Regions from separate parts of the Microaerobacter geothermalis genome, predicted to be linked through region 1. Evidence: riboswitches for the same ligand, from Rfam matches in the RefSeq annotation. Region 1 holds a riboswitch; each other region holds the start of a gene.
What was found. A riboswitch is a leader RNA that binds a small molecule or an ion and turns the genes downstream of it on or off. The one in region 1 is predicted to bind S-adenosylmethionine.

Region 1 (8,060 bases):
ATACTAGGAAGTCGGGAAAAAATCATACTATATTGGGTCGGTAAAAACTCAGCCCGTCATTTTCACGTAACCACCATGGAAGAGATGCAGAAAGTGTTTGACAATTTAGGACTAGGGAAAATTAAGCTGGTAAAAGATAAGGCAACCGAAAGCCAGTGGATTTTGGAAGAATCCCCACTATTGCAAGAAAAAATCAAAAATGAAGATAGCTTAGCATTCGAATGCGGCTTGCTTGCAGGATTGCTTGAATCTATTTACAGGGGAGAAACGGCTGGGGATTACTTTTCTTCTGAAAAAGAGGGAAAGAAGGAATTAATCATTACGATCGGCAAGCCTCTATCCAATAAAGTGATGACGATCGACAATTCTCATGAGCGGTAAAAAACGGTATCCCCACTCCTTGCAAATGATGGATACCGTCAGAAACGTGCCTAAAAGGCGAGAAAATTCTGGCACATGCAGTTAAACAACTGCTTTATCTGCTTTACCTGTTCTTTCGATCTCGGTTTTCTTTTCCTTTACATGATGTTTAGACAAGACCACCGGTCTAGTAAGAAAGCTTACTGGTTTTTCACCGCTTCGCCAATCTAATTCCGATAGAAAAAAATGAGAAGGAATTTGTGAAGTGAGAATCGCAAACATCAGATGGTCCCCTTTTAATTGCTCCTCTACTTCCATCACATCGATCCCATTTGCCTCCAGTTCTCCGCAAAGGACATTTAGTCCTTTGCTAGCAGTTTTTACCGGCCATTTAGCTAGTATGAAGGTCCCTTTGTCTGCCTGCGGCTGCTCATCCCCGATTTCAAGGGTTTGCTTATACTCTCTCCTTGGCAAGACCGGATGATGGAGGGCATACATGATATCTTCTACCACTGCACTTGCGGTTGGAAATTCCCCAGCCCCTCTTCCAATAAAAGATAATTCTCCTACCACATCCCCTTTCACATATACCGCATTAAATACATCCTTCACCTGTGCCAGAGGATGATCAATGGGTAAAAGGGTGGGCTTAACCGATAACTGGACTGTGTTACTTTCCTGTTCCCCTAAGGCCAACAGTTTGACACGGTACCCCAACCGGAGGGATAACTGCAATTCTTCAGGGGTAATGGTTGTAATTCCTTCTTTCTTCACTTCACCAATGGCGATGGGAGTTTTAAAACAGATTCGGGATAATAGGGTCAGTTTATATGCCGCATCAAATCCTTCAATATCTGAAGTGGGGTCAGCTTCAGCATATCCCAACTGCTGTGCCTCCGTAAGTACTTCCGAAAAGGGTCGATGATGTTCCTCCATCTGGGTCAAAATATAATTGGTTGTTCCATTTAAAATCCCATACACTTTTTGAATGCGATTGACCCGCAAAGCTGTCCTTAAGGTGCTAAGAATGGGGATCCCCCCTGCCACGCTAGCTTCATACAAAAGATGTACCCCTTGAGACTGTGCTAACTGCAGCAACTCGTCTCCATGCTTTGCCATTAACTCTTTGTTTGCGGTAATGACATGGCATCCTTTTTTTAACGAGGCTTCGATGTATGTTCTGGCAGGCTCAATCCCTCCCATTACTTCAACAATAATGGAAACCTCTCCAATTTGAATGATATCTTCAAAGCTGGAAGTTAGTTCAGACGGGTCGACTTGGACATTTCTTTTCTTGTCTAGCTGTCTGACTAATATTTTAAGAATTTCAAGGGAGACTCCCCATTCTTCCGCAAGTACTTTTTCGTTTTGACGGAGTGCTTTTACCACTCCGGAACCAACTGTTCCTAAACCCAACAAGGCAATTTTTATCTTTTTCATTCTACTGATGCACCCCTTTTTTGCTTAAAAATGACTCAACCAGTGGGCCGATTCGCTCAAATTCTACCAAAAATCCATCGTGGCCAAATTTAGAATCAATCTCTATATAGGTCGAATCCACCCTGGCTTGCTTCAGGGATGACTGCATCTCTTCCATATGCTGGACAGTATATAACAGATCCCGGGTGATTCCAATCAGCAGCACCTTGGATTTTATGTGACTGAGAGCAGTTTTCCAGCCGCCCCTTCCACGACCGATATCATGGGAATCCATGGCTTTTAGGAGATAAAGATACGAATTGGCATCAAACCGGTCAACCAGTTTCTCTCCCTGATATCTCAAATAGCTTTCCACTTGGAAAACGGAGTCAAATTGGGTAACTTGATGGTCTTGTCTCATCGTTCTTCCGAATCTCTCTTCGAACAGGTCTGCGGTCCGGTAAGTAATCATTCCCACCATCCGGGCAATGGATAGTCCCTTAACAGGACCCCTTCCGGGATAATAATGTCCCCCTTTCCACTCCGGGTCAGACAGGATGGCTTGACGTCCGATATCGTTGTAAGCAATGGCCATTGGTGATAAATAGGCGGAAGTAGCCAGGGGAATGATATGCTCAATCATCTGGGGATAACTGATTCCCCATTCCAAAACCTGCATGCCTCCCATTGATCCCCCGATAACAGCATACAACTTGGAAATTCCCAACTTTTTCAAGAGTAGGTATTGCACATGGACCATATCGCGAATCGTTACTGTAGGGAAGTCCGCTCCATAGGGTTGGCCTGTTTTCGGATTTATGCTGGATGGCCCTGTTGTGCCGTAACAACCTCCAAGTACATTAGTGGTAATGACATAATACTGATTGGTGTCAATATACTTTCCCGGTCCAATCAGCCCGCTCCACCATCCCGGATTTTTTGTAGTCCCCACCGCTTGGGCATCTCCAGTTAGGGCATGGCAAACAAGGACAACATTACTCCTATCCCGGTTTAAAAAACCGGAAGTTTCAAAGGCAACCTCCACATGGGGCAACGTTTCTCCACATTCAAGGAGTACTTCGCCCAAGGATACTTTTTGAACCTGCATCACTTCTATTATATCTATAGCCATCTTTCATTCCCTCTCTCTTCACTCACAACTCCAAAAACATAAAATCCTCTTTATAAAGTAAAAATCCCCACTTCGATAAGAAGAGGGGTTAGCATCGGAACCAAGCCTCTCTTATCTTCCAGAACTCATCCGTTCTGCTGGAATTAGCACCTCTCCGAAGTCTGAACTTCGGGGTTGCCGGGTTTCATCGGGCCAGTCCCTCCACCTCTCTGGATAAGAGTCATCCAAGATATCAAGTTTTTAGTTCATCCATTTAGAATTGTTAGAATTCATATTAAGATATTCCCCGAAATATGTCAATCCATAAAATTTTGATTGTGATCTTATTGACTTATACCCATCGAATCAGTAAACTGAAGCTAGCTATTTGTTAACTATAAAAATTATAACGTTAACAGATAGTAAAAATGGGAAGAAATATAGAGAAGGGGAGGAGAAGAATATATGGGGAAGTCCTATCATTTAAAAATGTTGATTCTAACTGGATTATTTGCAGCAATTACGGTTATTTTTGCCCGAATCTCATTTACAACACCGTTGTCTGAATCTGTTCCGTTTACCCTGTCAATCATCGCCGTGACACTGACTGGAGCCGTATTAGGGAGCCGCTATGGAGCATTAGCCATGATTGTATACTTATTATTGGGAATTGCCGGAGCTCCTGTGTTTGCCCAAGGCACTTCAGGAATTGGAATTATCGTTGGAAAAACAGGAGGATACCTTATCGGATATGTCGTTGCTGCTTTTGTGGTGGGATGGATTGTGGAACAAGCGGCAAAGCGGGACAAACTTTCTTACGGATGGTTCTTGTTTGCCAATCTGGTCGGACTGTTTTTTATCTATTTACTGGGAGCCTTTCAACTAAAACTGGTTTTATCCCTCACCTGGGGGAAGGCTCTGGCTGCCGGTGTTTATCCCTTCGTTCCTTTCGACATCATCAAGATGATGATCAGTGCATATCTGGGCAGCATTTTGGTCAGCCGACTCATTTCTGCAGGTCAGCTGTCTTTTGGAAAATCACACACTGTATAAATTAACCAATGAAAAAACCTGCACCCGATGTTACAGCTGTGTACAGCTCTTGAAAGGGGCAGGTTTTTAATTTGTTTATAGACGTTAAATCTAACTTTTCCTTCATAGAGTGAGAGAGACCATCAGAAAATTGTTTACTTTGCTTCTTCCCGCTTTAAATAAGTTTGAAACTTCAAAGTGGCCAATATTACTCCTAAGAAAATTAAGCCCCCACCTATGAAAAACTTGAGAGAAAGCTCTTCGCCCAGAAGCAGCCAGCCTAGAAGAGCCCCAACTACCGGCTGAACGAAAAAAAAGATGGCGGCGGTTCCTGCTTCCAACAACTGAAAGCCCTTGTTCCAAAGGAAAAAGGCAAGAGCGGTAGATATGATTCCGGTATACAACACCCCGAGCCAAATCAAACCGGAAAAGGAAAACTGCACCGGGGTTTTGCTTAATTCCCACAACATGGTTGGGGTGGTGAAAATCAAACTAAACAGCATCCCATAGATGGTGACCATTAGTGTGGTATATTTTTGAGTAGCCATCCTGACATACACCGAATATAGCGCCCAGGTAATTCCAGCTAACAGTAAAACCAAATTACCGGTAAAATTAGATCCGCTAGGATCGAATCCAACAACAATCACAACACCAACGGTCGCAATAAAGATGGAAATTATTTTTTGAAAGGTCAATTTTTCCTTTAACAGAAAAAAGGCAAATATGGCAACAAAAGCAGGTGTGGACGATGTAATTAATGCACCCATCGAAGCATTGGACAAATAGGTCCCGACAAATTGGGCGCCAATGGAAATAAAGTAACCAACAAACCCAATTTTAAATAGCAGGGAAAGATCCTGCTTTTCTATTTTCCAACTCCTCCTCTGGGTTTTATTTAACAGAACTGCCAACACCAAAGTCACAACAGCAATGACATAACGTATCCAAAGAAGAGTTAAGGGTGGTATATACTCCATCACATATTTGCTGACCACATAAACTCCACCCCAAATGGCGGCTGCAAGGGATAAGCATAAAGTGCCTAACCATAATCTCATCCTGTTCCCCTCCGCTATTCATTATTAGTCAATCAATTTTCAATTCCCAAGCGGAGCGGGTTCCTATAAAACCCTTACACCCCCTTGGTTCTCAGAGGGATACGGGAACATCACACTCAAACAGCACAACACATTCCCCCTTCCAGTTTTTCAAACATTCAGCCAGTTTCACCATCAAATCGGAACACGATTTACATATAGAAATTTCTTACTTCTCCTTTTCCTGCTCTAACAACTCAATGATTTCTTTTCTCTGTTCATCCGACACTTGATCGGAAATGAGATGATGGCTGGATAAGTGATCCACAGCCTCATGTTCTGCATATAAAGCTTCCTTTATGGCTCTTTCCATCTGTTCCTTTTGAATTTCTGGATTTTGCTGATATAGATGGTTTAACTGATGATGCAGATCATTTAATTGTTCTTCGTATTTGCCGCCTAACTGACGAAATATAACAGGAGAAAGTGTTCCTTCATCCTTCATTTTTTCCAACCGTTTCTTCCCGGAAGTGTAGCGATAGATTCTGCTTAAAATGGTTTCATAGCTTGAAAGAGCTGCGCCTCCAGTTTGTACACCCAACCAGGAAACCAAGGGTTTAATGGTTAAACCTTGAACGATTAGTGAAAATAGTACAACTCCAAAGGCCAGTACCAACACTTCTTCTCTCATTGGAAATGATGAAGGCAGACTAAAGGCAAGGGCAATGGATAATGACCCTTTCAGCCCTCCCCAATTAAACACATGCTTCCATGCTCGGGGAATATGGCGAATAAAGCCTACACTGGTATAGACAGCAATACTTCTGGAAGCGAGGACAATTAAGATGGCTCCAATGATATACATCCATTTATCCCACAAGGAAATTCGCATGATCTCCAAACCGACCATGAGAAAAACCAAAGAATTGGCTACTAGTGCTGCTACATCCCAAAAGTTTTTAATATTTAATTTGGTCGTTGGACTCATACCAATACGGGCTCCGTAGTTTCCAAAGATAAGACCTGCTATTACAACCGCAATCACTCCAGAAACATGGAAGGCTTCGGAAATGAAGAAAGCACCGTAAAACAAAAGCATTGAAAAAATGATTTCAAGGGGATAATCATCAAAAAATCTTGTCAATTTTGAGAAGAAGTATGCCAGCAAACCTCCTATAAGCAATCCGCCGATCACAACCTTAAAAAACTGAAACAGCCCCATGGCAATACCAAAGGGTCCAGCCTCTATAAATGTGCTCATCTGATATGCGGCAATGGTGAACAGGACAACGGCCACTCCATCATTAATCAGGCTTTCCCCTTCCATGATGATGGATAACCTGTGATTTACCCCCATGCTTTTAAAAATAGATAAAACACTGACCGGGTCTGTCGCTGCCATTAATGCAGCAAATACAAAAGCCGCCTGTAAGGGAAGACTTAAAAACTGCACCGTCAACAATCCCGCGACGATAAAGGATACCAGGGTCCCAACGAGCGCTAAAGTTAAGATAGGACCCCTGTTTTCCCTAAGATGAGAAAAGGGAAGTTTAAGGGTAGCTTCACCCAACAAGGTAGGTAAAAAAATTGATATGATCGCAAAGCGAAACACTTCATCCTCGGCAAAAAAATCCTTCAATTCCTCAAGTCCTGGAATTGGTAATAATCCTATTATTGCTCCTACAATAACCAACGCAATAGGATAGGGGAGATTCAGTTTTTTGGCGAAAGCAGTTACCCCTGCCGCAATCGCTAATAAAAGTAAGACCAACTCAAATTGTGTTTCCATGCAATACTCCTTTTATTACAACTAAATAGCACTGCTGAGGGATACTCCGTTTAAGAAGGCAAAATAAATACGGCAACCATAATAAAATGAAGAATGGTTCCGGCCATCACGAACAGATGGAAGATTTCATGGAAGCCAAACTTCTTTGGAAAAAAATCAAATATCTTTGTGGCATAAATGATACCGCCAATCGTATACGCTACTCCACCGGTGATCATTAATACAATGGCTCCAATCGGGAAATTTTCCACCAACTTTACAAATGGAATAATAGCAATCCAACCCAATGTGATGTAAAAAATAGTGGAAACAGACCTGGGTGCATGTATAAACCAAATTTTTAATATTATGCCAATCAAGGCGATAGCCCAAACAGAACTGAGCATCGCCCATCTCCAAGTCCCGCTTAAGCCATAATAAAATACTGGTGTATAGGTTCCAGCAATAAGAATGAAGATAGAGATGTGATCGATCTTTTTAAGAACGAGTTCCTTCCTCGGTGTGGTACGTAACCAGTGATACAAAGTACTAGCCCCATACAACATAATGATACTTATCCCATAAATCGTCATGGTGATAAGCTTGGAAGGATTGTCCTTAGATAGGATGATTAAAAAGATCAACCCAACGATTCCTGCCAAAAACGTGACAAAATGCGTCCAAGTATTAACCGGTTCTTTCATTTTCCACCGTGTCATTTGATTTAATCTCCTTTGATTGTCATTTCGTAATTACCTTTATCAACAGTTTATCGTGTTCTGAAAAAAAAGGAAACCCTTTACCCATGAACAACAGCTTCTTCTTCCACATCCAGTTTAAAAGCCGTATGAAGGGTATTAACCGCTAACAAGGTGAATTCCTTCGGAATGACACAGGAGACTTTGATTTCTGATGTGCTGACCATCCGAATCGGAATATCTGCATCGCTCAATTCTTTAAACATTTGAGCAGCAATTCCTGGATTGCTGATCATTCCAGCCCCTACAATCGAGACCTTCGCCAAATCGGCCTCATGGGAAATGGATTGGAAATTCAGCTTCTCCTGGTGAGCTGCCAACACACGTAATGTTTTATTCAAATCTGCAGTTGAAACAGAGAAAGAAATATTTGTTTCTTCCGCATCATAAGAGCTTTGAATGATAATATCTACATTGATATTATTTTCTGCCAAAGTCATAAATAAATTGGAAAGTGATCCGACCCGGCTAGGCATTCCAATCACCGTTACCCTTGCCACATCTTCATCATGGGCAACACCCCTGACGACTAATCCAGTTTCCATACTTGAAACCTCCTCTACCCGTGTTCC
Region 2 (8,060 bases), on a different contig from region 1:
TGGCGGTAATTGCGGCTATACCTGTCAGTTTTTTGGCTGCATATAATACCAGTCCTAAGGGGCTTTATCATCTTATCAGAAGCATCCTGACCTTTATCAGGACGATTCCGGAAATTGTGCTAGGACTTATATTTATTGCCACCTTTGGACTGGGGCCCTTCCCTGCCGTCATCGCGATTATGGTTCATAATATAGGAGTATTGGGAAAACTTATTTCTGAATTGGTGGAATCCAGCGACAGGGGACCGGTAGAGGCGATCACCTCAGTGGGAGCTAAAAAGACTATTATTGCTCTCTATGGTATCCTGCCGCAAATCTTGCCCAACATTTTGTCCCATTACTTTTACAGGTTTGAAGTAGCGATCAGAACCTCATTGATTTTAGGTTTGATTGGCGGCGGTGGATTGGGGAACATGTTGTTTATTGATTACAAAATTTTCAATTATACAGCCGTTACGGCAGAAGTGGTTGTATTTATGGTATTGGTTTTTTTGGTGGATTACCTTAGCACCTTTGTTCGGAAGAAGGTGATTTAATGCTACTGGTTCAGAACTTGGTAAAACATTATCATAAAGAAATCGCTCTGGATGGTGTATCCATGGAAATTAATGAAGGGGAATTTGTCGCCATTCTTGGCTCCAGCGGAGCCGGAAAGTCCACTTTTATTCGATGTATTAACCGGTTGCTAGAACCCACATCAGGTTCGATTATTTATAAAGGGATGGATATGGGACAGCTGAGGAAGAAACAGCTAAGGGAAATTCGCAGGGAAATGGGCATGATCTTTCAGGATTTTCATCTGATTTCGAGATTTAATACCCTTCAAAATGTTCTGGTTGGAAGCTATGGTCGATATCCGGTTTGGAGAATTTTATTAAACCGATTACCGAGGAAAGAGTGGAAACTGGCCGAAGAGTTAATCTCCAAGGTAGGAATGGCGCCATTTGCCAAGAAACAGGTAAGGGATTTAAGCGGAGGACAACGGCAAAGGGTGGGAATTGCAAGAACATTAATGCAGTATCCGTCTATAATCCTTGGGGATGAGCCGGTAGCCAGCTTGGATCCGGTCACCAGCCGGGCCATTATGGATTTATTAAAAGAAATTAATGAGAAGGACCGCATCACCATGATTATTAATCTCCATGATACGGAAATCGCCAGACGGTATGCCACCCGTATCATTGGTCTGGCAAAAGGAAGGATCGTTTTCGATGGCCAGCCTGATGCATTAACCGAAGAACAGATCTTAAGAATATATGGAGAAGCTGGATAGGCCGTAGAATAGACCGTAGAAAGAATTTTTCTTGACGATGGGCTTAAACTGAATTACAATAAATTTCAAGTTAAGAAATTGCCTTTAAAATTTCATATATGTTTCGCCTTTTATCCAGAGAGGTGGAGGGACTGGCCCGATGAAACCCGGCAACCGCTATTTCCGTGTGGAATTAGACAGGTGCCAATTCCTGCAGGATGTTTTCCTGAAAGATAAGAGGAAGGAGGAAAATTGTGAACATTGGACCTTCTTCTTATTGAAGAAGGTTTTTTATTTTAAGGAGGGGAATAAATGAGTAAACAACCGGAAACTTATCAATTGGAGACATTATTGCTGCATGGAGGGCAGGCAGTTGATCCTACGACCGGATCGAGGGCTGTCCCCATTTACCAAACCAGTTCTTATGCCTTCACAAGCACAGAACATGCCCAGAGATTATTTTCTCTGGATGAAGCAGGGAATATTTACACACGTATTGGGAATCCCACATCAGATGTGTTAGAAAAAAGAGTGGCCCTGCTGGAGGGAGGAGTTGGGGCATTGGCCACTTCAAGCGGTCAAGCAGCCATCAGCCTTTCTATCATGAATATTGCGGAAGCAGGGGATGAAATTGTTGCGGCCACAACCTTGTATGGGGGAACCTACAATTTATTCTCTACAACTCTCCCTCGCTATGGAATTAAGGTGAAGTTCGTTGATCCATCCAATCCAGACAATTTTAAAGAGGCCATTACGGAAAAAACAAAAGCCATATTTGGTGAGACTATTGGGAATCCGCGATTAAATGTATTAGATATCGAAGCGGTAGCCAAGGTAGCCCATGATGCAGGAATTCCTCTCATCATCGACAATACTTTTGCCACGCCTTATCTGTGCAGACCCATTGAATGGGGAGCGGATATCGTGGTTCATTCGGCGACAAAGTGGATTGGAGGCCATGGAACCTCCATTGGTGGAGTGATTGTGGATGGAGGGCGCTTCCCATGGAATAACGGGAAATTCCCCCGCTTTACCCAAGAGGATACCAGTTATCATGGGGTTCGCTATCATGAGGATTTTGGTTCATTAGCTTTTATTACGAAGGTTAGGGTCCAGCTTCTGCGTGATCTAGGTTCTTGTATCAGTCCCTTCAACGCGTTTATGCTCCTTCAGGGGCTGGAGACCCTTCATGTGAGAATGAAAGAACATTCCAACAATGCAAGGGAGATTGCTTCCTATTTGAAAGAGCATCCAGCCGTGGAGTGGGTCTCTTATCCGGGATTTGAAGATCATCCTACCCATCATTTAGCCGTGAAATATCTGGATAAAGGCTTTGGTGGAATGGTTATTTTTGGGATTCAAGGGGGAAGGGAAGCTGGTGCTAAGTTCATCGACAGTCTTTCTCTTTGGTCCCACCTGGCCAATGTGGGAGACGCCAAATCCCTGGTGATTCATCCGGCAAGTACCACTCACCAGCAATTATCTAAGGAAGAATTAATTGCAGCAGGAGTCTCTGAGGATCTGATTCGTCTGTCTGTGGGATTGGAATCCCCTGTTGACTTAATGACGGATTTGGATAATGCCTTAAGGAAAGCCAACGGGTTAGGTTATTCTCCCACTGGAGAAGGACCGGATGGAAGAAGAATCATCGTCAATGACGAAGGAATCATTAAATGGGTTTGTCAGAACCCCAGGACCATTGCCATCGTCGGCTTATCTGGCAATCCGGCCCGACCCAGCTATAGAACTGCAAGAAAAATTCAGCGGCTTGGGTATAAAATTATCCCTGTAAATCCAAAGGAAACGGAGATTTTGGGTGAAAAGGTATATCCTGATCTAGCGTCGATACCTGAACCGGTAGATGTGGTTCTGGTATTCCGGGCTCCTGAATATGCCGTGGAAGTTGCCCATAAAGCAGCCAAAATTAACCCCCATGTATTCTGGCTACAAGAAGGAGTAATCAGCCCTGAAGCGGTGGAAGTGGCCGCCAGCCATGGTATGGAAGTGGTGCACAATCGATGCATTTATAAGGAAACTCAAAGGCTAAAAGGGACGATCATCACATACTGTCCTATTTAAATTCCATCAATCCCGACTATAGATATGGAATTAAAGGTACACACGTTTGCTAGTCGAGTTTGAGCGAGAAGTGTTCAGGTCCGCTCGAAGACGAAAGAACGGAGTCTTCAAAAACATTCCATCAATAATAGTATGCGTGTGAATGTTAAGTTGACCTAAGGATATGTTAGAGTAATGAGAGGCGGTAAAAGATGAAACAGGGATTTTCAACCACATCTGTCCATGGCGGAAAAAAGAAAGAAGAATTAAACGGGTCCAAAACCTTACCTATTTATCAAACGTCTGTATTTACGTTTAAGGATTTGGATGAATCAGAAGCCTATTACCAACACGGGGATCGGTATATGTATACCCGAATGGGAAATCCCAATCAACGGGCTCTGGGGGAAGCAGTGGCTCAACTGGAAGATGGAAGTGATGGAGTTGCAACCTCTTCCGGTATGTCTGCGATATTGGCTGCCATTCTTACTTATGTCGGTCAAGGGGATCATATCTTATGCAATGAGGAAATTTATGGAGGAACCTCCACTCTCCTTGAACATGAATTAAGCCGTTTCGGCATTGAAACTACCTTTGTGGATTTGACCGATGAGCTTTCCTGGTCAAAGGCCATTAAGAAAGAAACGAAGCTTCTCATTACTGAGGTGATTACCAATCCCCTGTTAAAGGTAATTGATATCAGAAGGGTGGTGGAGATTGCCAGAAACCATGGTATAAAGGTAGTAGTAGACAATACCTTTACCACTCCCTATCTCACCAAGCCTTTACAGATTGGGGCAGATTTGGTGGTGCATAGCGCAACCAAATATATAGGGGGTCATAGTGATGTGACCGCTGGAGTGGTTGTAGGTCATCAACCGGATATTAACAGGGTAAAGGAGATTACCGTCCGCTATGGAAGTTCTTTAAGTCCTTTTGAAGCTTGGCTTGGCTCCAGAGGATTAAAAACGTTGGCCCTCAGAATGGAAAAGCAGTGTTCTAATGCACTGCAAGTAGCTAATTTTTTGGATGCCCATCCAAAGGTAAAGGAAGTTTATTTTCCGGGATTGATCACCCATCCCCATCATTTACTGGCAACGGATTGGTTTGGTGAAAAATATGGGGCGGTGGTGAGCTTTACCATTTCCGATGAGAGCAGGATAAATGAGGTGTTTCGAGGTTTCTCCCTGATTAAATATGCTCCGACGTTAGCGGGAGTTGAGTCGATTGTCTCCCATCCTGAAACCACTTCACACCGATATTGGGATGAGGATAGAAGAATAAAAGCCGGGATTACCAAAGGGTTAATCCGATTATCCGTAGGGGTTGAAGATGTGGAGGATATTATCGAGGATCTGGATCGAGCACTTAACATGCGGTGATCTGGGATTTATTTTTTCTCTTTTATCAACGAGGTTTACAAATTTGGAAATGATTCATTTTGCGAAATCTCGCTGGATATGGTAACATAATGTCTGGTTCCTTAATGGAATGTTTTTTCCCAAAGTGGGGGTGGATGGAGTTCTGGTGTCTCCCCCGGTCTTCAAAACCGAGTGAGGGGCGCGTGCCGTCCCTGGTGGGTTCGATTCCCACCCACTCCCGCCAATACTTAAAATGCTAACAACCACAAGGGTTTGTGGTTGTTTTTTGTGTTGAAAATTGAAATAATGCTCAGGTAAATTTATTGTTTTTTTAAACGCATTAGTTCCAATTCGTTTTGGGCAGCTTTATGATATGTAAATTCAACATCACTTTTAAGATTCTTTAATTCTTGAATAAGATCGGTATGATTGGCAGATACAGTTGATTCTAAAGCACCTACCTTATGTTCTAGGGAATCAACCTTGTGCTCTAGGGAATCAACCTTGTGCTCTAGGGAATCAACCTTGTGCTCTAGGGAATCAACCTTGTGCTCCAGGGAATCAACCTTGTGCTCTAGGGAATCAACCTTGTGCTCCAGGGAATCAACCTTGTGCTCCAGGGAATCAACCTTGTGCTCCAGGGAATCAACCTTATGTTCCAGGGAATCAACCTTGTGCTCTAGGGAATCAACCTTATGTTCCAGGGAATCAACCTTATGTTCTAGAGAGTCCATTTTAGTATCCAAACGGTTGATGTCTTGTTTCATTCCCTTTATTTCCGCAGTTTGAATATCTAGCCGTTCTATAATACTTTGAAACAGATTTCTAATCTCTTCCAATTTTTTCACCTCTCCCATTGATCAATTAATTTTCTAAGTAAAAGTATAATTAACTGACCTATTTGGTACTAGTTTACTTTAATAATTACCGATAGACAATAATAATCTTGAAAGAGCGAAAAATTGTTCTTAAATAAATAAAGCAATTTCCAGATAAGTGGATAGGGTAGTATGATTCCAAACATAATATTCCCCGAGAGATGCAAGCTATTCATAATAGAACTAGCATTTTTACATATACTTAGTGTGACAATAGTCACAATGAGGAATATAAGATTATTATAAAATGTTACTATAACATGCCAATACAAATATTGGAGGTAGGATGTAATGGAAATGACTCTTGATCGTTCGATAAAAATAGGAGACATTGTCACGCAAGTTCCAAAAACAGCAGATATATTCAAAGAATATCGAATTGATTTTTGCTGTGGAGGAAACCGGCCGTTGGGTGAGGTAATTGATGAAATGAATCTGAATGAAGGAGAATTGATGCAACAGTTGAATCAGATATTGATCGAAAGAAGCACTGCCAACGAAAATATCAAAAATTGGGGTGAAGCTGGATACGGTGAACTGATTGACTATGTAGTAAATAAACATCATGCTTACCTGAATAAAGAATTGCCTTCCATTAGTCAGCTAACTGCAAAAATATTGCGTGTCCATGGTTCCAAACATCCTGAGCTGAGCCAGGTGTATCAGCTATTTCACAAACTGAAAATGGAGATGGAACAGCATATGATTAGAGAGGAAGTAGATGCCTTCCCGTTAATCAAACAATATGAAAAGAATAAATCCTCTTTGCAATTGGATAAAATTATTCGGATGATTAAAAAACTGGAAAGCGAGCATGATGATGCAGGAAACCTTTTAAAAGAATTAAGGAAGGGGACAAAAGATTATCAACTTCCGGATGATGCTTGCATGTCCTATCAATTAACATACCAAAAACTTGAAGAATTAGAAAACGACCTTTTCCAGCACGTCCATTTAGAAAATAATATACTATTTCCTCGCTGGTTGAAAGAACGGGCATAAATATGAAAAGGAGCCCTCAAAAACATCTGGTTACATTGATGAGTTGAGGGCTTTTGTACGACCTCGGAAGCTGTGATGATCTTAATTTTTTTTCACAGGTTCAACAAACTGTAGCAATTCTTGAATTAATCTTTCATGCAAGCGGGAGTTCCATAAAGTAGACCTCCAAATATAAAGTTTTCTTTTAACATGTACATGTTGTTCTTCTTGACTTATTGGTGATTTTATCGTTGACTATTCAAGGATACCTTATTTTTTTTCTCGCTTTGAAATATTTTATCAGAGACGATTGCAGCAATAAATTTTGGGGAAAGAGGGGGTTGTTTTGATTCGCGTATTATTCGTATGCTTGGGGAATATTTGCCGCTCACCGATGGCCGAGGCCATTTTTCGTCAAATGGTGAAGAAAAACAAATTGCAGGATAAAATTTTTGTAGATTCAGCCGGGACAGGCCATTGGCATATCGGTGAAAAACCTCATAAGGGGACAAGAGAAATCTTAGATGCGTATCATATTGATTATCATGGAATCTATGCAAGACAAATTGATAAAAAGGATCTGTTTCAATTTGATTACATCATTGGAATGGACACGAACAATGTAGAAGACTTGCGCCGCATGGCAGGAGCAGCACAAACCGGTTATATTGCCCGTTTGCTTGATTTTGTTCCGGAAACGGATCAATCCGATGTACCGGATCCCTATTTTACAGGGAACTTTACGGAGGTATATGAACTGGTGTCAGAAGGATGTGAAAGGCTTCTTCAGTTTATCCGACAGCGGGAAGGGATATAAGATCTATCAGGATATAGGAGATAATAATGGATCATCTGTTGTATCACGAATGAGGGAAAAGTGGGAGTTGATATTGAACAAATCCGTCCGATAGATATGGAAATTGCCAATCGTTTTTTTACTCAGGAAGAAAGGGAAGTATTGTTTCACCTTCCAGGAAACGATCAATTATCCTTCTTTTACGAGTTGTGGACTCTAAAGGAATCTTTCGTGAAGGCAATTGGCCAAGGGCTTTCCTGTCCCTTAGATTCCTTTGGTTTTGATATGAGAAATTATCCTCATACGATCACCCTGCTAGATATAAAAGGTAGAGATAAAATGGAATGGCACTTTAAAAAATATTTTTTAAACAAAGATTACTGTGTGGCTATTTGTGCCAATTTTCGCTATGTTCCTGATAACGCACGTGTTCTTAATCGTGATTTGTTTCTGTTATAGACCATTTTCGAAAAAATTTTATCTCCTTGATACCAAATAGGTATAAAAAATGGCTAGGACCAGAAAACCTTGTATTTTCTGGTCCTTTTTTGTTTTCCCCTCAAAATTTTACTTCTAAAATTTTACAGAAAACAACTCATAGGAACATTATCCATTAAATCGAAATACCCGGTATACTGACAAACTGCGTGTTTTAATTTCGCATAATCCAATTGTAGGGCGGCATCAAAAAAAGAAAAATGTGAAGGGAGTGAAACCATATGGTTATGACCAGC
Region 3 (8,060 bases), on a different contig from region 1:
GGGCCGGGAAAAATTGATAAATTCCATGGAGACGAATCAACTGATCCCTTTTTGCCTCTTCCAATAATCGGAAAACGATTTCTCTCAATTCAACGGCTTTTTTATCCCCTTTAGTCAACAACTTTTCTACACTCCCCCTTAACCCCAGATGTTTTCCCAATAACATCTGCAGGTTGAGATAGGGCTGAACATGGCTGATTGGATAATTTCGCAACACATGACGTTTAAAATCCGGAGGAGGATAAACAGGTGATTGGTGGTTCACATCTGGGGAGCGAGTGATAACCTGATAAGCACCCCCCCTTGATTCATCATCTTTTGAAAATTCCAATGATAAAGCCCGTTCCGATTCCTCCTTTTTCTGTTCAATGAGACCATGATCCCGTTTCATGGAATCAACCAACCGGTTGGCTAATTGCAACCCTTCCATGGCATCCCGTGCATAAAGAACCGTTCCGTTATATTCCGGAGCAATCTTTGTTTCGGTAAATCTCTTGGTTAAAGCCGCTCCACCAACCAGCAGCGGGATGTCAATTCCCGACATTTTTAAATCCTGTGCCGTCAACACCATCTGCTGGGCGGATTTGACCAATAGACCAGAGAGTCCGATCATGTCAGGTTTTTCTTCCTCCACAACTTTGATGATTTGTTCAGACGGTACCTTAATTCCAAGATCAACGATTTGGAATCCATTGTTGGACAGAATAATTTCTACCAGATTTTTTCCAATGTCATGTACGTCTCCCTTTACGGTGGCAAGAATAATTTTTCCCTTTCCTTTATTATCCGATTTTTCCATATAAGGCTGTAAAAAGGAAACGGCAGCCTTCATCACTTCCGCACTCTGCAACACCTCGGCGACAATTAGTTGATTGTCGTTAAACAACTGACCAACCTTTTCCATCCCTTTCATCAGGGGACCATTTATGATGTCCAGGGGGGAAGATTTCTTTAAAGCTTGCTGAAGATCTTCTGTCAAGCCTTCTTTCATCCCCTCCACCACATAATTAACCAGCCGTTCCTCTAAAGACATAGAAGATTTTTTCTGTGTTGATGTTACTTTTTTTTCCCGATAATAATGGGTAAAGCGATTTAAAGTATCCGTATTGGTGCGAAATAGAAGGTCTTCTGCCATCTGCCTTTCCTCAGGAGGAATCGAAGCATATCTTTCCAATTTCTCGGTGTTGACGATGGCATAATCAAGACCAGCCTTTGTACAATGATATAAAAAAACCGCATTTAAAACCTCTCTCCCTGCAGGAGGAAGTCCGAAAGAAACATTGCTAATTCCCAGAATCGTCTGACAGTCTGGAAAGCTTTCTTTAATCAGGCGTATTCCCTCTACAGTCTCCAAGGCAGAACCGATGTATGCTTGATCTCCTGTACCTACGGGAAAGACGAGGGGATCAAAGACCATATCCTTGGGATTCATGCCATATTTGTGCACCAAAAGGTCAAAGGAACGTTCTGCAATCTCCAATTTTCTCTCCCGGGTAATGGCCATTCCCTTCTCATCAATGGTACCAATCACCACTGCTGCCCCATATTTGCGGACCAGGGAAACCACTTCCTCAAACTTCTTCTCTCCTTCTTCCAGATTGATAGAGTTAATAATCGATTTGCCTTGGGAGTATTTTAAGGCAGATTCAGCAACAACCGGGTCCGTCGTGTCTATCATCAGCGGTGCCTTTACTTTTTTTATGGCAAACTGAAGGAATTTTTCCATATCGGTTCGCTCATCCCGTTCCGGATCTGCCAAACAAATATCGATAATCTGTGCACCTCCCTTTACCTGGGTCCGGGCAATTTCCGACGCCTCCTCATACTTCCCTTCGCGAATCAAATTTCTAAACTTTTTCGATCCGATGACATTGGTCCGTTCCCCCACCAGAAGAGGTCGGTTATCCGCTTCTACATAAACCGGTTCAATGCCGGAAATGGATGGAAGACGTTTTGGCATCGCCTGCCGGGGCTTATATTTTTTCATTTCTTCAGCGAGATGCCGGATATGTTCCGGTGTTGTTCCACAGCATCCTCCAACGAGATTTAACCATCCCTGCCTCGCAAACTCGGCCATTTTAGTTGCCAGACCAGCTGGCGTTTCATGATAGTGACCATTTTCATCAGGGAGGCCAGCATTGGGATAACAGGATATTCCGGTTTGGGCCAAATTGGATAACGTGCGGATATGATCACGCATAAATTCAGGGCCAGTGGCACAATTTAATCCGATGGAAATGGGATGAAGATGTTCTAGGGAAATATAAAAAGCTTCAATGTTTTGTCCGGCAAGGGTGGTGCCCATAGGTTCAATGGTGCCTGAGATCATAATGGGAACGTCTTTCCCGGTTTCATCAAGGGCCCGTTGTATGCCGATGCCGGCAGCCTTGACATTTAATGTATCCTGGGCGGTTTCTATCAAAAGCACATCCACTCCACCGCTGATCAGTGCAAGGGCCTGGCGATAGTAAGATTGTGTCAGTTGGTCAAAGGTGATCCCCCCTGTGACGGACAAAGATTTTGTTGTGGGACCCACGGAGCCTGCGACATATCTGGGCCAGTCAGGTGTAGCATACTGATCTGCCGCTTCCCGGGCGATGGTCGCAGCAGCCAGATTAATTTCCTCCGTTTTATCCTGCAGGGCATATTCGGCAAGAACGACATCTGTCGCCCCAAATGTATTTGTTTCAATAATGTCTGCACCTGCTGCTAGATATTCCTCATGGATGCTACGAATCAAATCAGGACGGGTAATGTTTAATATTTCGTTGCATCCTTCGTACTCTTCCCCTCCGAAATCCTGTGCCGTTAAATGGGCCTGTTGAATCAATGTTCCCATAGCTCCATCCAAAATCATGATTTTGTTATTCAATTGTTCTTGTATTCTTGGTGTTGCAGGTTTCATGAACTTTTCCCCCTATTCGTAAAGAGCGCGTGATGAAACAAGACGGGGCAACATGGCTTGCTCCAAATCTTCGATTAAATCATGGGGATCCTCCAGACCAACAGACAAACGCAACAATCCATCATGTATTCCCCTTTTTCTCCGCTCTTCTTCCGGCATCGCCGCATGGGACATCAATGCCGGATAAGAGAGAATGGATTCCACCGAACCAAGGCTTACAGCAACTGCCGGTATTTTCACCCGCTTCATGATTTTTTTGGCCATGCTGGCATTTCCAACGTCGAAGGATAACACCGCACCATGTCCAGTCACCTGCTTGTTCTGAATGTCGTGTCCCTGGTGGGTAGGAAGTCCCGTATAATACACTTCTTTGACATAGGACTGTTCTTTGAGCCAATTGGCAATGATTTTTGCCCCATTCGTTGCAGAATCAAGACGTACTTTCAGGGTTTTTAATCCCCTTAACACCAACCAAGAATCCTGTACCCCCAGTATGGCTCCAAATGAATTTTGTAAAAACCCGATTTTTTCAGCCAGTTCTTCATTTTTTGCCACAACAAGTCCAGCAATCACATCGCTATGTCCGGCGATGAATTTTGTGGCACTATGAATGACAATGTCTGCACCAAATTGAATCGGCCTTTGATAGTATGGAGTCAAAAAAGTGTTGTCCACAATAAACAGCAATTTCGATTGTTTAGCGATTTCTTCAATTTTTCCCAGGTCGGTAACCTTCAGCAACGGATTGGAAGGGGTTTCCACATAGATCGCCTTCGTGTTTGGCTTTATGGCCTCTTCAACGGCGTTTATATCTGTTGTATCAACAAAGGTGGCAGAAATCCCCAACCTGGATAACACCTGAGTGACAATTCGATGGGTCCCCCCATAAACATCCTCAGAAATGACCACATGATCTCCTGAAGATAAGAGGAGAAAAACCGTTGAAATGGCAGCCATGCCGGATGAAAAGGCAAACCCTCTACATCCACCTTCCAATAATGCAATCGTCTCTTCCAAAGCATGGCGGGTTGGGTTGCCTGACCGGGCATAATCATAGGGGCCCGGTTGATCTACATCAAACTGATGATAGGTGGAAGCCTGGTAAATAGGAGTGCTACAGGCTCCGGTATATGGATCCACTTTATAAGGATTGTGAATGATTTGCGTGGAAAATTTCATCCAATTCCCCTCCATTCCGGTGAATGTTTTCTTCATTTACGGCATAATCCAACGCCTGAGAAATATCTCCGATTAAATCTTCCTCATGTTCGATCCCAGTTGACAAACGGAGCAGACGATCACACACGCCTACTTTCCGCCGAATCTCTTCAGGAATGTCCGCGTGGGTCTGAACAGAAGGATAGGTCATCAAACTTTCTACCCCGCCAAGGCTTTCCGCAAATGAAATCACCCTCAAATTTTTTAATACCGTTGGAATCCACTCCTTTTTCTTCAGGCGAAAGGAGATCATTCCTCCGTTACCCTTCGTCTGTCCCTTGATTCCTTCGGGATAAAACACTTCCTCCACACAGGGGTGCTTTTTCAGAAAAGAAACGATTTTATTGGCATTTCGCTGATGTTTTTCCATGCGTAAAGCCAACGTTTTCATCCCCCGAATTAACAACCAGGAATCCTGGGGACCCAATACGGCACCGATCGAATTATGCAAAAAGGATAATTTCTCAGAAATCTCTTCACCCTTGGATACAATCAATCCTGCCAATACGTCATTATGTCCCCCTAAATACTTCGTTCCACTGTGTACAACGATATCCGCTCCTAATGGAATCGGATTTTGAAAATAGGGGGTAAGAAAAGTATTGTCAACAATGGTGATCAGCCCTTTATTCTTTGCCAGTCGGGCAATCTGATGGATGTCTGCTTCATGCATCATGGGATTGGTAGGAGATTCTATAAATATCGCTTTCGTAGAAGGGCCTATGGCAGCTTCAACCGAATCCATGTCCCTTGCATCAACATAGCTAAACTGTAATGAAAACCGCCTTAACACCTGTTCGAACAGCCGATAGGTCCCTCCATACAAATCAAGGGATGCCACGATATGATCCCCGGCAGAAAAAAGTGAAAATATCACCTGGATTGCTGCCATGCCGGAACTTAACGCAAATCCCCGATCCCCCTTTTCCAGAGTGGCTATGGCATCTTCCAATACGGTTCTTGTCGGGTTTGCGGTTCTTGTGTAATCGTAACCGGTGCTTTCCCCCAATTCCGGATGTTGATAAGCAGCAGAATGATAGATTGGAAAATTGATGGCACCGGTTTTTTCATCCCTTCGATTTCCAATTTGAGCCAGCTTCGTCTCTACGTTCATTTTCATTACCCCCCAAAAAAAATAACCCCCTTCATCTTGAAAGGGGTATCGGTTTCCGAAGACAGGTCGGTTCCAGCCTTATCTTTCAAAATGAAAACTCATTTTGCAGGAATTAGCACCGTTCTCTTTGGAATACTCCGCCGAGTCGGTTGCCGGGCTTCATCGGGCCAGTCCCTCCGCCTTCTCTTGATAAGAATGCTATTCAATTAATACGATGCTGTCATTCTAACCTGTCATAGGTTCCCTGTCAATAGGGTTATCGAAATTTTCTTAATCATGATTATACCACCAGTCCTGTATGGCCAATAAGCCCGGTGCCCCGCCGGTATGCCAAAACAATACACGGTCACGGAAAGTGATGATTCCCTTGTTAATATAGTCCAGCAAACCGGCCATGGTTTTCCCGGTATAGACGTGGTCCAGCAGAATCGCCTCAAGCTGAGCCAGCAGCTGAATCGCATGAACGGATTCCGGAGTTGTTTTTCCGTATCCGGGCCCGATGTATTGGTCATCAATCAATAAGTCCTCTTCCATCCAGTCCCTGTCAACTTCCCGAATACAATTCCTGATTCTAAGGGAAATTTCCTCCTTGGGAAGCCAGGGACTGATTCCCAGCAGTTTGGCACGGTCACGAGAAAGACGGTTCCCCAGATAAATTCCGGCAAATGTCCCCCCCGATCCGGCGGTAACCACAATCCAGTCAAAATGATGGCCTTCAATCTCCTTATAGGCATCCAGATATCCCAGACTGCCCAAACCGTTGGAACCGCCAATCGGAATCAGATACGGTTTTTTTCCTTTCAGATGGAATTCATTATATGTCCGGATTAAAGCTTCTTCCATTTCTTCCGCTGTTCTCGCCCCGCTAAAGCGAATCTCGGCACCGACCAGAGTATCGATAAATAAATTGGCTCTCCGATGCCCCGGATCACGACCGGCCAAGACTAAAACCGGCTTAAGTCCGACTTTGACTGCCAGGGCAGCCGTTGCTTTGGCATGGTTGGATTGGGGACCTCCTGTCGTGATCACCGTATCCGCTCCCTTTTCCAAAGCATCGGCCAGGATATATTCCAGTTTCCTGATCTTGTTCCCCCCGGTAGCCATACATCCGGTCAGATCGTCTCTTTTGATCCAGATTTCCGTACCGGTATGTTCACTTAACCGTTCAGCCAAATGCAGAGGGGTCGGGGTGAAGCTTAAGGCTAATTTTTTGACCATTTTTTCAACTCCTCCAATGGAATTGACAAATGTTAACCAATGATGCAAAACCCTAAATTCTTGATTCGGCATACACTGAAAATTTCTTTTAACTTTCTCGAATCTAAATGGAATGATTAGATACGTTTCATTAAATATTGGATGATCTTTTCGGCAGATTGATCAATGGTGAATCGATGGGTTTCAATGATCAATTCCGGATTTTCCGGTTCTTCGTAGGGAGAGCTGACTCCCGTAAATTCCGGAATTTCTCCAATTCTGGCCTTTTTGTAGAGCCCCTTCGGATCCCGCTGCTCGCACTCTTCTAATGGACATTTTACATAAACTTCAATAAATTCTCCAGGTTCAACCAGGTTTCTGACCAACTGCCTGTCTTCGCGAAAAGGTGAAATAAAAGCGGTAATGGGAATCATTCCAGCATCTACAAACAGCTTGGCTACCTCACCGATTCTCCGGATATTTTCCCTTCGGTCTTCGGGTGTAAAACCAAGCCCTTTATTTAATCCATGCCTGATGTTGTCACCATCAAGAACATAACTTCGCACTCCCATCTGGTGAAGGCGTTTGTCCACCTCATTGGCCAGGGTTGATTTCCCCGAGCCGGAATATCCTGTAAGCCAAAGGATGCAGCTTTTATGCCCGTTTAATTGCTGCCTTTCCGGTTTATGAACGGAAGAGCCTTGCCAGACAATATTTGAAATAGTTTGGTTGGACATCAAATCCCCTCTTTCTCTAAAAATGTAAGGATTCTCAGAAAGTCGTTCCAGTTTGCACTTTCATTCCTCTAATCAGAACATCCACAACCTCCGGTCTGCTGAACTCTGGAGGGGGCGCTTCTCCTCTCTTAAGCATCTCTCTGACTTTGGTTCCGGATAGGATAAGACGATTCTCATTTCCATGGGGACAAGTTTTTGTAGATGCCATATTTCCGCATTTGTTGCAGTAAAAGCTGTGTTCAAAAAACAGTGGGGTAATCCCCAAATCCCCATGAGTGAAATGATGAAAAATCAGTTGGGCATCATAGGTTCCATAGTAATTACCGACACCGGCATGGTCCCGTCCTACAATAAAATGGGTGCATCCGTAGTTTTTCCGGACCAAAGCATGGAAGATGGCTTCCCTTGGACCGGCATATCTCATTGCAGCTGGGAAAACCGCCAGAAAGACGCGATCCTGCGGGTAATAGTTTTTTAACAAGACTTGATAACTTTCCATCCGTACATCAGCCGGTATATCATCTGATTTTGTCTCTCCCACCAAAGGATTTAAAAATAATCCATCCACAATCTCCAACGCCGTTTTTTGAATGTATTCATGGGCTCTATGAACAGGATTTCGCGTCTGGAATCCCACCACCGTTTTCCACCCCTTCTGGATAAATGCGTTTCTTGTTTCATCAGGGTCCAAATAAAATTGCTGGAACTTTGATTTCTTTGGGCGTTTCACCATGGTCACTGGACCGGCAAGATACACATTCGGCCTTTCAAACAACTTATGGACACCTGGATGGGCCAAATCTGTTGTACGATATATTTTTTCAGCCTCCAGTTGTTTATTGGGAACGTATTTCTCCTTTAGTTCAAGAATTCCGTATACTGTGCCATC
Region 4 (8,060 bases), on a different contig from region 1:
ACCTCTGGACTGAAAGCATCAATGATCCCCTGTAACGCTTCAAGGGTAAGTGCCGCCACTCCCTCAGCCGCATCAGCAAGGCGGGATGCTTCTAGGTAAGACAGCACTCCAACGGCTGTCATCGCCTGGGTCCCGTTAATGAGAGCCAATCCTTCTTTAGCCGCCAATTGAATCGGCTGTAAACCTGCCCTCTTCAGTGCTTCTCTCCCATCCATCTGCTGCCCTTTATAAACAGCCTCTCCTTCACCGATCAAAACCAGAGCCAAATGGGATAATGGGGCCAAATCCCCGCTGGCTCCCAAAGAGCCCTGCTGCGGGATGACGGGGTGAATCCCATGATTTAAGCAATCAAGGAGCATCTGCAGCGTTTCCCTTCGTATCCCTGAAAAGCCCTTTGCTAATGCATTGGCTCTAAGCAGGAGCATCGCCCTGGAAACATCTTCTGAAAAGGGTTCTCCAATCCCGCAGGCATGACTCCTAATCAGATATAACTGAAGCTGACCAACCTCTCCGTTATGAATCACCACATCGCTAAATTTCCCGAATCCTGTTGTTACCCCGTAAATGACTTTTTCTTCGTTCACATATTTTTCAACCATTTCTCTGCTGTTGGACACTCTCTCCCAAGCTTCTTCTGTCAGATCAACCTGGGCTTTATCATATACTACCTGTTCCACTTGATTTAATGTTAATGAATTTCCATCCAAAAGTACCTTCACCGGAAACTCCTCCTCCCAAAGTAATGATAGAAGCCGAAAATTAAAAAAGGTATTACGGACAGAACAACTCTGCACCGTAATACCCCCTAAATTCTAACCACTATGGGTATACGAAAACTATTGGCAATTCGGCAAGTTCATGATGATTATTATTTTAATCATTATGCCATTATTATACCACGATATCAGCGTTTTTAATAGATCGCAAATTCAGATATGATTGATTCCCATTCCCAACACTTCGTGTTCGGAGCCTTTTATCGGAGCGCCGATGGTGCCATACAAGGCAACGGCAATCCATTCTCCTTCTTCCTCTGATGGATAGGGTTTGCCCCGAACCACAGCAAAAGTTAAACCCACTGTTCTCATGATCGAACCCAATGAAGTATCTCCCCTGCCTATTCCATGCAGCGATTCTATGATCGCGTGATAGAGGGCATGGGCCTCCCGATATACCCCATGATCAATGATTCCCTGATTCTTCGCAGCGGTTTCAATGGCCGCAACCACTTTCTGGGGCTCCATGGAACCGACTCGGCCAATGATATAAAGATACCCATCCTTGCGAATTTCTTTAATAAAAGAAGTAGATTGGGCAACCTCTTCTCCCATCATGGCCAAAAATGCGGCAATTTTCCCCAGCTTTCCCTCGATGACTTCACTCCACATACCATTGCCCTCCATAGTTTACTTAATCCTATCCAACATAGACCAAGTTGTCAATGACACAATTACTCTAAAGCTTCCTTCACGGTGTTGAATACAAATTCGGCTTTTTGTATTGCTTTATCAGCATCATGATCTCATATTCTTCTGTAGGAATGAAATCCTCAGCACCATAGAAACTGAGTTCCCGCCTTTAGCAGAAGCTATACCAATTCCTGGGCTTCCCGAACAACGTCGGAATACCCTTTTTCATCCCGGAAAAAATGGAGGACCTTTTTGTTCATGTTTCATTTCAATATGGTACCATTCCATCTCTTCCTCTCGGATATTTCGATCTGGAATTCGAGTACACGTCAAGCAACATGAGAATCATTGGTTTACACTCTTTAGTTGACTGAAATGAGTGCGAACAATCTGTGTTCCTTCTTCTACCCTTTCTTCCACTCCGCATCAAGGACGACCCCTGCATCCTTCAAAAGATTAAGTGCAGGGCATCTCCTCTCAACTTCCCGCCTTAGTGCCGAGATCCTTTCTTCACTCTCCTCCGTTTTAAAAATAACATCAAACCTAATTTTTTGAAAGTGGGGAGAGACACCTTCTACTCCTGCCAATCCACGAAGATCAATAATACCCGTAGATTCAAATTCGACACCATCATAGGTAAATTCCTGTTCTTTAGCAATCAAAGCAATCATAACAGAAACGCAGCCGTTTAAAGCCGCCACCACAAATTCCATGGGATTGGGCCCCAAATCAGTTCCGCCCAACTCAGGCGGCTCATCCATGTCAAAGCTGGGAAAATCCCTTACACTTATAGAAGTATGCACTCCTCCCTTCCAAACTCCCTTTGCATTGACTCTGATCAATTGAGCTGTTGCGTTGCTCATCTTTCATCCTCTCCCTTTCTCATGAACTAAAAAACCCCCTTCGGTGAGAAGAGGGTTTTCACAAACATGTAATTATCCCTTTCTCATCTCCCAAAGCACAACGCTTTGCTGGAATTGGCACCTTCCAATACGGGGTTGCCGAGGCTTCATGGGGCCAGTCCCTCCACCTCTCTGGATAAGAAAATTCTTTCTATTCAGTTATTAAGGTTAAGATCATATTAACAGAAATTCTGACAATGTCAATCCCTTTTTACGGATTTTTTATTTTCTGATGTGTAAATCTTAAGTTCCATCCTCAAAAAATTTTCCCTGGATTTAATATTCCCTTTGGATCAAGAGCGTTTTTTATCGCAGCAAAAACGTTTAGAGTTTCACCATGCTCCATGGCCTGATATTTAGCCTTACCGATTCCTACACCATGCTCGCCGGTACACGTCCCGCCTTTGCTTAATGCATATTGGACAAGATGGGCATTTAGCCTTTCGGCACGTTCCATTTCATCAGGGTTATCCAGGTCCAGCATAAAAATCACATGATAATTTCCATCTCCCACATGACCCAGGATGGCCCCATCAAGACCAGATTGATCAATGGATAATCGAGCATTCTCAATGGAATCAGCTAACTCGGATAATGGAACACAAACATCTGTGACCATCATCTTTTTACCCGGAGATTTGTGAATAAAGGCATAGGCCAGGTTATGGCGAACATCCCATAATTGCGCCCGAGCCTTTGAATCGGTTTCAAATTTAAATTCTACACAGTGATTTTCACTGGCTAAATTTTGGGCAAACTCTACATCCTGGTTGAGTCCAGCTTCATTTCCATGAAATTCAATAAAAAGTGTAGGTCTCTCAGGATATTGGGTCTGGTTATAAAGATTCACCTGTTTAATGGAACGGGAATCTACCAATTCAATTCTAGCAACGGCAATTCCCGCCGAAATAATGGAAACCACGGTGTTCACAGCATCCTTGATACTGGGAAAAACGGCCCTGGCAGCCATAATCACTTCCGGAATGCCATATACTCTTAACGTTAATTCCGTAAACACTCCTAAGGTCCCCTCTGAACCAACAAACAATCCGGTGGTATAGTATCCGGATGAAGACTTGGCAGCCTTACTTCCGGTATGTATCACCCTTCCATCCGCCAACACCACCTCCAAATCCCTGACCTGATCTCGCATAATCCCATACCGGACAGAAGTAGTTCCACTTGCATTCGTTGCCGCCATTCCCCCGAGTGTTGCATCTGCCCCTGGATCTACAGAAAAGAACAGTCCATATTTCTTCAGTTCCTTGTTCAGCTGGGATCTTGTCACCCCCGGTTGAACACGGACAAGAAAATCCTTCGGGCTGACTTCCAACACTTGATTCATCAGTTGAAAATCTAATGTGATTCCTCCGTGATATGGAATAACCTGTCCTTCAACACTGGATCCCAATCCAAAGGGAGTGACCGGGATAACATGTTCATAAGCAAATTTCATCACCAACCTTACTTCTTCTGTACTTTTGGGAAAAACCACAACATCAGGAAGATGAGGGGTATGGTAAGATTCATCCCGACTATGCTGTTCCAATACGGTTGGATTTTGGGTAACCCTTTCTTCATCAATCAGTTTCTTCAGTTCTGTAACAAGCTCCATCACGTTCCCTCCAAACATTTCTCTTCAAACCATGATATTTCAACTTATCGATGTGCCAATCCTCAGTTCACATCACCTGTGGAACGTTGATCAATCCAGCAAAAATAGGCTTAACCCTGGGAAAAAGCTAATGATTAATACGTCAACAATCATAATGAGGATAAAAGGGATAATGGCTTGCACTAAGGGTTCCATTTTTATCCCTGCAATATTGGACCCGACAAATAGGTTGATCCCAACCGGAGGAGTAATCATTCCAATGGCCAGGTTAACGGTCATGATAATCCCAAAATGAACCAGGTCAATCCCCATTCCCTGCACAATCGGAACCAGAATAGGGGTCAAAATGATGATGGCAGCCGCGGTTTCCAAAAATGTTCCGATAATCAACAAAAGGCCATTAATTATCAGAAGAGTAACAATCTCGCTTTGGGTGACGCTCAGCATCATATTGGAGATTTCCCTCGGGATTTGTTCCCTGGTTAAGAGAAAACCGAAAATGGAAGCATTTGCAATAATAAACATAATCACTGCCGTCGTGGTAACCGATGAAGAAAATATGTCAGACAGATCTTTCCATTTGATTTCCCTATATACAAACAGACCAACGATCAACCCGTAGACAACCGCTACAACAGCCGCTTCGGTAGGGGTAAAAATTCCTCCATAAATTCCGCCTAAAATGATGACGGGCATCAACAGGGCAAGAATAGCGTCTTTCAACGTATGAAAAAACTCCCATACACTGCTTTTCTCCCCACCGCCATAACCTCGTTTATAGCTGATAATAAACGCCACAATAACCAATGAAAAAGTAACAAACACACCAGGTCCGATACCAGCCAAAAATAAATCGCTGATTGATGTACTAGCAGCAACACCATATAAAACCAATGGAACACTGGGTGGAATCATGACTCCAACCGTTCCGCCCGCGGCAGGTACGGCAGTTGCATAATTAATATCATACCCTTTCTTGACCATCACCGGAATCAACAAACTTCCAACGGCGGCAGTTGTTGCTGCAGCTGATCCGGAAATTGCGGCAAAAAACATGGCCGTGATAATGGCAACAATGGATAATCCCCCGGGAACCCGACCCACAATGGTATTGGCAAAGGCAATGAGACGTCGCGAAATCCCCCCGGTTTCCATTAACTTTCCGGCCAAAATAAAAAAGGGTACCGCCATTAAGGGGAACGAATCGGTCGCATTAAACATTTTTTGAATGATAACCAATAATGGAATTTGATCCTGGATCAAGAGAACGATACTTGCGGATAAACCCAAGGCGACAGCAATCGGCACATTCATTATGAACAGCAGTAAAAGAATGATAAATAACAGGGTGCCCAATGATTATCCCTCCCCTCTTAACTCTTGAATCACATAGTAGATCAGATTAATAGAAATCAACACACCACTTAGAGGGATAACAAAATAGACGCCGCCCATAGGCAGTTGAAGGACTGCGGAGGTTTGGGCCATCGTTCTTTCTACGAATAAATATCCCTGGTAGATCATCATTCCAAAAAAGAATAAACTTAGCAGCGCAGACAGAACCGTAACTATCTTTTGAAAATTCTTTGGGAATAGTTTAACAACTATCTCTACACCGACATGGGCCTTTTTTGACATAGCGTAAGCCGCTCCCAGAAAGGTAATCCATACCAATATATATCTGGCCAGTTCTTCAGACCAAGCCAAGGGCTGATCAAAAATGTAACGGATCAATACCTGGGCGAAGACAACGATCACCATGACAAATAATAAAAGATTGAGGATATGCTTCATAACTTCATTCATTCGTTCAACGGCTTTTCCCATGACAACTCCCCCTCTCTTTCATATGTATGGACGTTACTAAAGAATTTACTTAGGACAGCCTTTAAGTTCGTATTTTACGGAGGGACTAAAGAACGGGAATTAGCCCTCAAACTGACTCCACCTTTGAAATCCCCAGATGTTTTTGAGGGCTCCGTTTTCCGCTTCAATCGTTATTTGGTATTGATAATCTTATCAATCAAATCCTCTCCAAATTGTTTTCCATACTTTTCGTAAACAGGCTTAATCGCATCCCTAAAAGGTTTTTTGTCTACATTTTCAATAATCTGTACCCCTTTTTCTTTCAGTACATTGAGTGAATCCTGTTCCATTTTTGCTATCAGTTCTCGTTCATAATCTCCGGCTTTTTTCGCTTCTTCGCGGATGATCTGCTGGTATTCATTCGGCAAGGTATCAAATACCGCTTTGCTAAACATCATGATCGCAGGAGAATATACATGTCCGGTTAATGTCATGAACTTTTGATTGGCTTCATAAAGCTTGTATTTATCGGCAACAATAGCGGGATTTTCCTGGGCATCCACCACTCCCTGCTGAAGAGCGGTAAGTGCCTCAGTCCAGGCCATTGGAGTTGGCTTCGCCCCCAAAGCTTCAAATGCCGCCATGTGAACCGGGTTTTCCATAGTGCGAATCTTTAAATCTTTTAAATCAGCAGGTGTTTGTATCGGACGCTTGCTGTTGGTGATGTGGCGAAAACCGTTCTCGGCCCAAGCCAGACCAACAATGCCTACACTTTCCAATCCCTTTAACAATTCCTGACCTACTTCCCCATCAAGCACCTTATAAGCCTGTTCTCTGCTTTCAAATAGGAAAGGTAAATCCACGACTCCCATTTGAGGGTAAAAGTTTGAAATGGGTCCAGTAGAGGATATAGACATATCCGCTGTTCCCAAAGTTAGGGCCTCTGTCAGTTCTCTTTCTGCCCCCAATTGACTAAGCGGATAAATTTCAAATTTGACTTTTCCGTTAGTTCTATCTTCAACGGCCTTGGCAAATTGAACGAGTGCCAACTGATAAGGATGATCCTCTGTTAGAGAATGGCCTGCCTTAAATAGATAGGTCTTCCCATCGTCAGTCGGCTTCACTTCTTCCTTTGGTTTATCTCCGCCATCTGTGGTCGGGGCGGTATTGTTCGATTGATTCCCTCCGCAAGCAGACAACACCAAAACAGAAATAAGCATCACCATTGTCAAAATAAACAACCATTTCTTTCTCATTTTTATTTCCCCCTTTTTTAGAATTATAAAATAATTTAGATGCTATTGTACTAGATGCCCCTACCCCCGTCAACATTCAATATTTCTCCTGTCACTTTACGGGACAAATCAGAAGCGAGATAAAGGGCTGCATGGGCAATATCTTCCGGTTGAATGAGTGAGCCCAGCGGGATACTGCTTAAGAAAATATTTTTTTTATCAGATTCTATCTTCTGTTGATCCCCACTGATAAACTGTCCCAGCATTGGGGTTTCTGCAGGTCCTGGATTAATGGCGTTTACCCGAATTTGAAAAGGGGCCAATTCTAATGCCAAAGCTTTGGTTAACATAATGGCCGCCCCCTTAGAAGCACAATAAGCATTTAAACCAGGCCTTGCCCTTACACCGGCTATAGACGCAATGTTTACAATAGAACCCTTATTTTTCTTTTTCATGTACGGCACTGCATGCTTGACCGTCAAAAAAATAGATTTGGTATTGACGTTCATGATCTTGTCCCATTGGGATTCAGAAAGTTCCTCTATTGGAGTAAACACCTGTGGAATACCTGCACAGTTGACCAAAATGTCCAGATCACCAAAAACCGTCAAGGACCCTTTTACCATCTTCGCTACACTTAAGTCATCTGCCACATCTACTTTGACGGCGAACACCTGACTCCCGCCAATTTCTTTCGCTGTTTTTTCTGCCGCCTCCTGATTCAGGTCTGCAATAATAACTTGCCCACCCTGCTCTGCAAAAAGTTTAGCAATCGCCCGCCCCATTCCTGAACCAGCCCCTGTAACAATGGCGGTTCTCCCTTGGAGCAATCCAGATGTCATAGATTGATCACCACCGTTCTCTCTTCTGTCATCTCTTCAATCGCATATTTGGGACCTTCTTTACCCAAGCCGCTGTTCTTCACTCCGCCATAGGGCATCACATCATTCCGGTAAGTGGAAACGTCATTAATGATCACTCCGCCATACTGGAGAGTCTTGGCCGCCTTGATGGCGATGTTCAGATTCCGGGTAAAGATGCCCGCTTGAAGTCCATATTCTGACTGATTGGCCATCGAAAAAGCTTCCTCAAT

Region 2: another riboswitch for S-adenosylmethionine. It lies ahead of L1765_RS10050 (PLP-dependent aspartate aminotransferase family protein); the one in region 1 lies ahead of metX (homoserine O-acetyltransferase MetX).
Region 3: another riboswitch for S-adenosylmethionine. It lies ahead of L1765_RS09670 (aminotransferase class I/II-fold pyridoxal phosphate-dependent enzyme); the one in region 1 lies ahead of metX (homoserine O-acetyltransferase MetX).
Region 4: another riboswitch for S-adenosylmethionine. It lies ahead of L1765_RS12845 (OsmC family protein); the one in region 1 lies ahead of metX (homoserine O-acetyltransferase MetX).

What each region holds. Positions count from the first base shown of each region.
Region 1 is NZ_JAKIHL010000001.1:236,022-244,081, reverse strand. Features, by position in the region: gene L1765_RS01240 (DUF2507 domain-containing protein) at 1-381, shown strand, start outside; gene L1765_RS01235 (homoserine dehydrogenase) at 463-1,800, opposite strand; gene metX (homoserine O-acetyltransferase MetX) at 1,802-2,911, opposite strand; SAM riboswitch class I at 3,020-3,131, opposite strand; gene L1765_RS01225 (biotin transporter BioY) at 3,356-3,943, shown strand; gene L1765_RS01220 (DMT family transporter) at 4,078-4,983, opposite strand; gene L1765_RS01215 (Na+/H+ antiporter) at 5,192-6,751, opposite strand; gene trhA (PAQR family membrane homeostasis protein TrhA) at 6,802-7,449, opposite strand; gene L1765_RS01205 (aspartate kinase) at 7,530-8,060, opposite strand, start outside.
Region 2 is NZ_JAKIHL010000024.1:38,802-46,861, reverse strand. Features, by position in the region: gene phnE (phosphonate ABC transporter, permease protein PhnE) at 1-536, shown strand, start outside; gene phnC (phosphonate ABC transporter ATP-binding protein) at 536-1,273, shown strand; SAM riboswitch class I at 1,381-1,492, shown strand; gene L1765_RS10050 (PLP-dependent aspartate aminotransferase family protein) at 1,565-3,331, shown strand; gene L1765_RS10045 (trans-sulfuration enzyme family protein) at 3,523-4,692, shown strand; tRNA gene L1765_RS10040 (tRNA-Sec) at 4,819-4,915, shown strand; gene L1765_RS10035 (DUF7310 family coiled-coil domain-containing protein) at 4,992-5,510, opposite strand; gene ric (iron-sulfur cluster repair di-iron protein) at 5,841-6,551, shown strand; gene L1765_RS10025 (low molecular weight protein-tyrosine-phosphatase) at 6,877-7,347, shown strand; gene L1765_RS10020 (4'-phosphopantetheinyl transferase family protein) at 7,408-7,785, shown strand.
Region 3 is NZ_JAKIHL010000023.1:8,640-16,699, forward strand. Features, by position in the region: gene metH (methionine synthase) at 1-2,905, opposite strand, end outside; gene L1765_RS09665 (aminotransferase class I/II-fold pyridoxal phosphate-dependent enzyme) at 2,918-4,084, opposite strand; gene L1765_RS09670 (aminotransferase class I/II-fold pyridoxal phosphate-dependent enzyme) at 4,047-5,237, opposite strand; SAM riboswitch class I at 5,313-5,433, opposite strand; gene L1765_RS09675 (1-aminocyclopropane-1-carboxylate deaminase/D-cysteine desulfhydrase) at 5,508-6,527, opposite strand; gene cysC (adenylyl-sulfate kinase) at 6,572-7,171, opposite strand; gene sat (sulfate adenylyltransferase) at 7,206-8,060, opposite strand, start outside.
Region 4 is NZ_JAKIHL010000038.1:2,602-10,661, reverse strand. Features, by position in the region: gene hutH (histidine ammonia-lyase) at 1-719, opposite strand, end outside; gene hutP (hut operon transcriptional regulator HutP) at 930-1,388, opposite strand; gene L1765_RS12845 (OsmC family protein) at 1,814-2,272, opposite strand; SAM riboswitch class I at 2,353-2,454, opposite strand; gene L1765_RS12840 (FAD-binding oxidoreductase) at 2,568-3,926, opposite strand; gene L1765_RS12835 (TRAP transporter large permease) at 4,017-5,282, opposite strand; gene L1765_RS12830 (TRAP transporter small permease) at 5,286-5,753, opposite strand; gene L1765_RS12825 (TRAP transporter substrate-binding protein) at 5,924-6,988, opposite strand; gene L1765_RS12820 (SDR family oxidoreductase) at 7,039-7,809, opposite strand; gene L1765_RS12815 (aldehyde dehydrogenase family protein) at 7,806-8,060, opposite strand, start outside.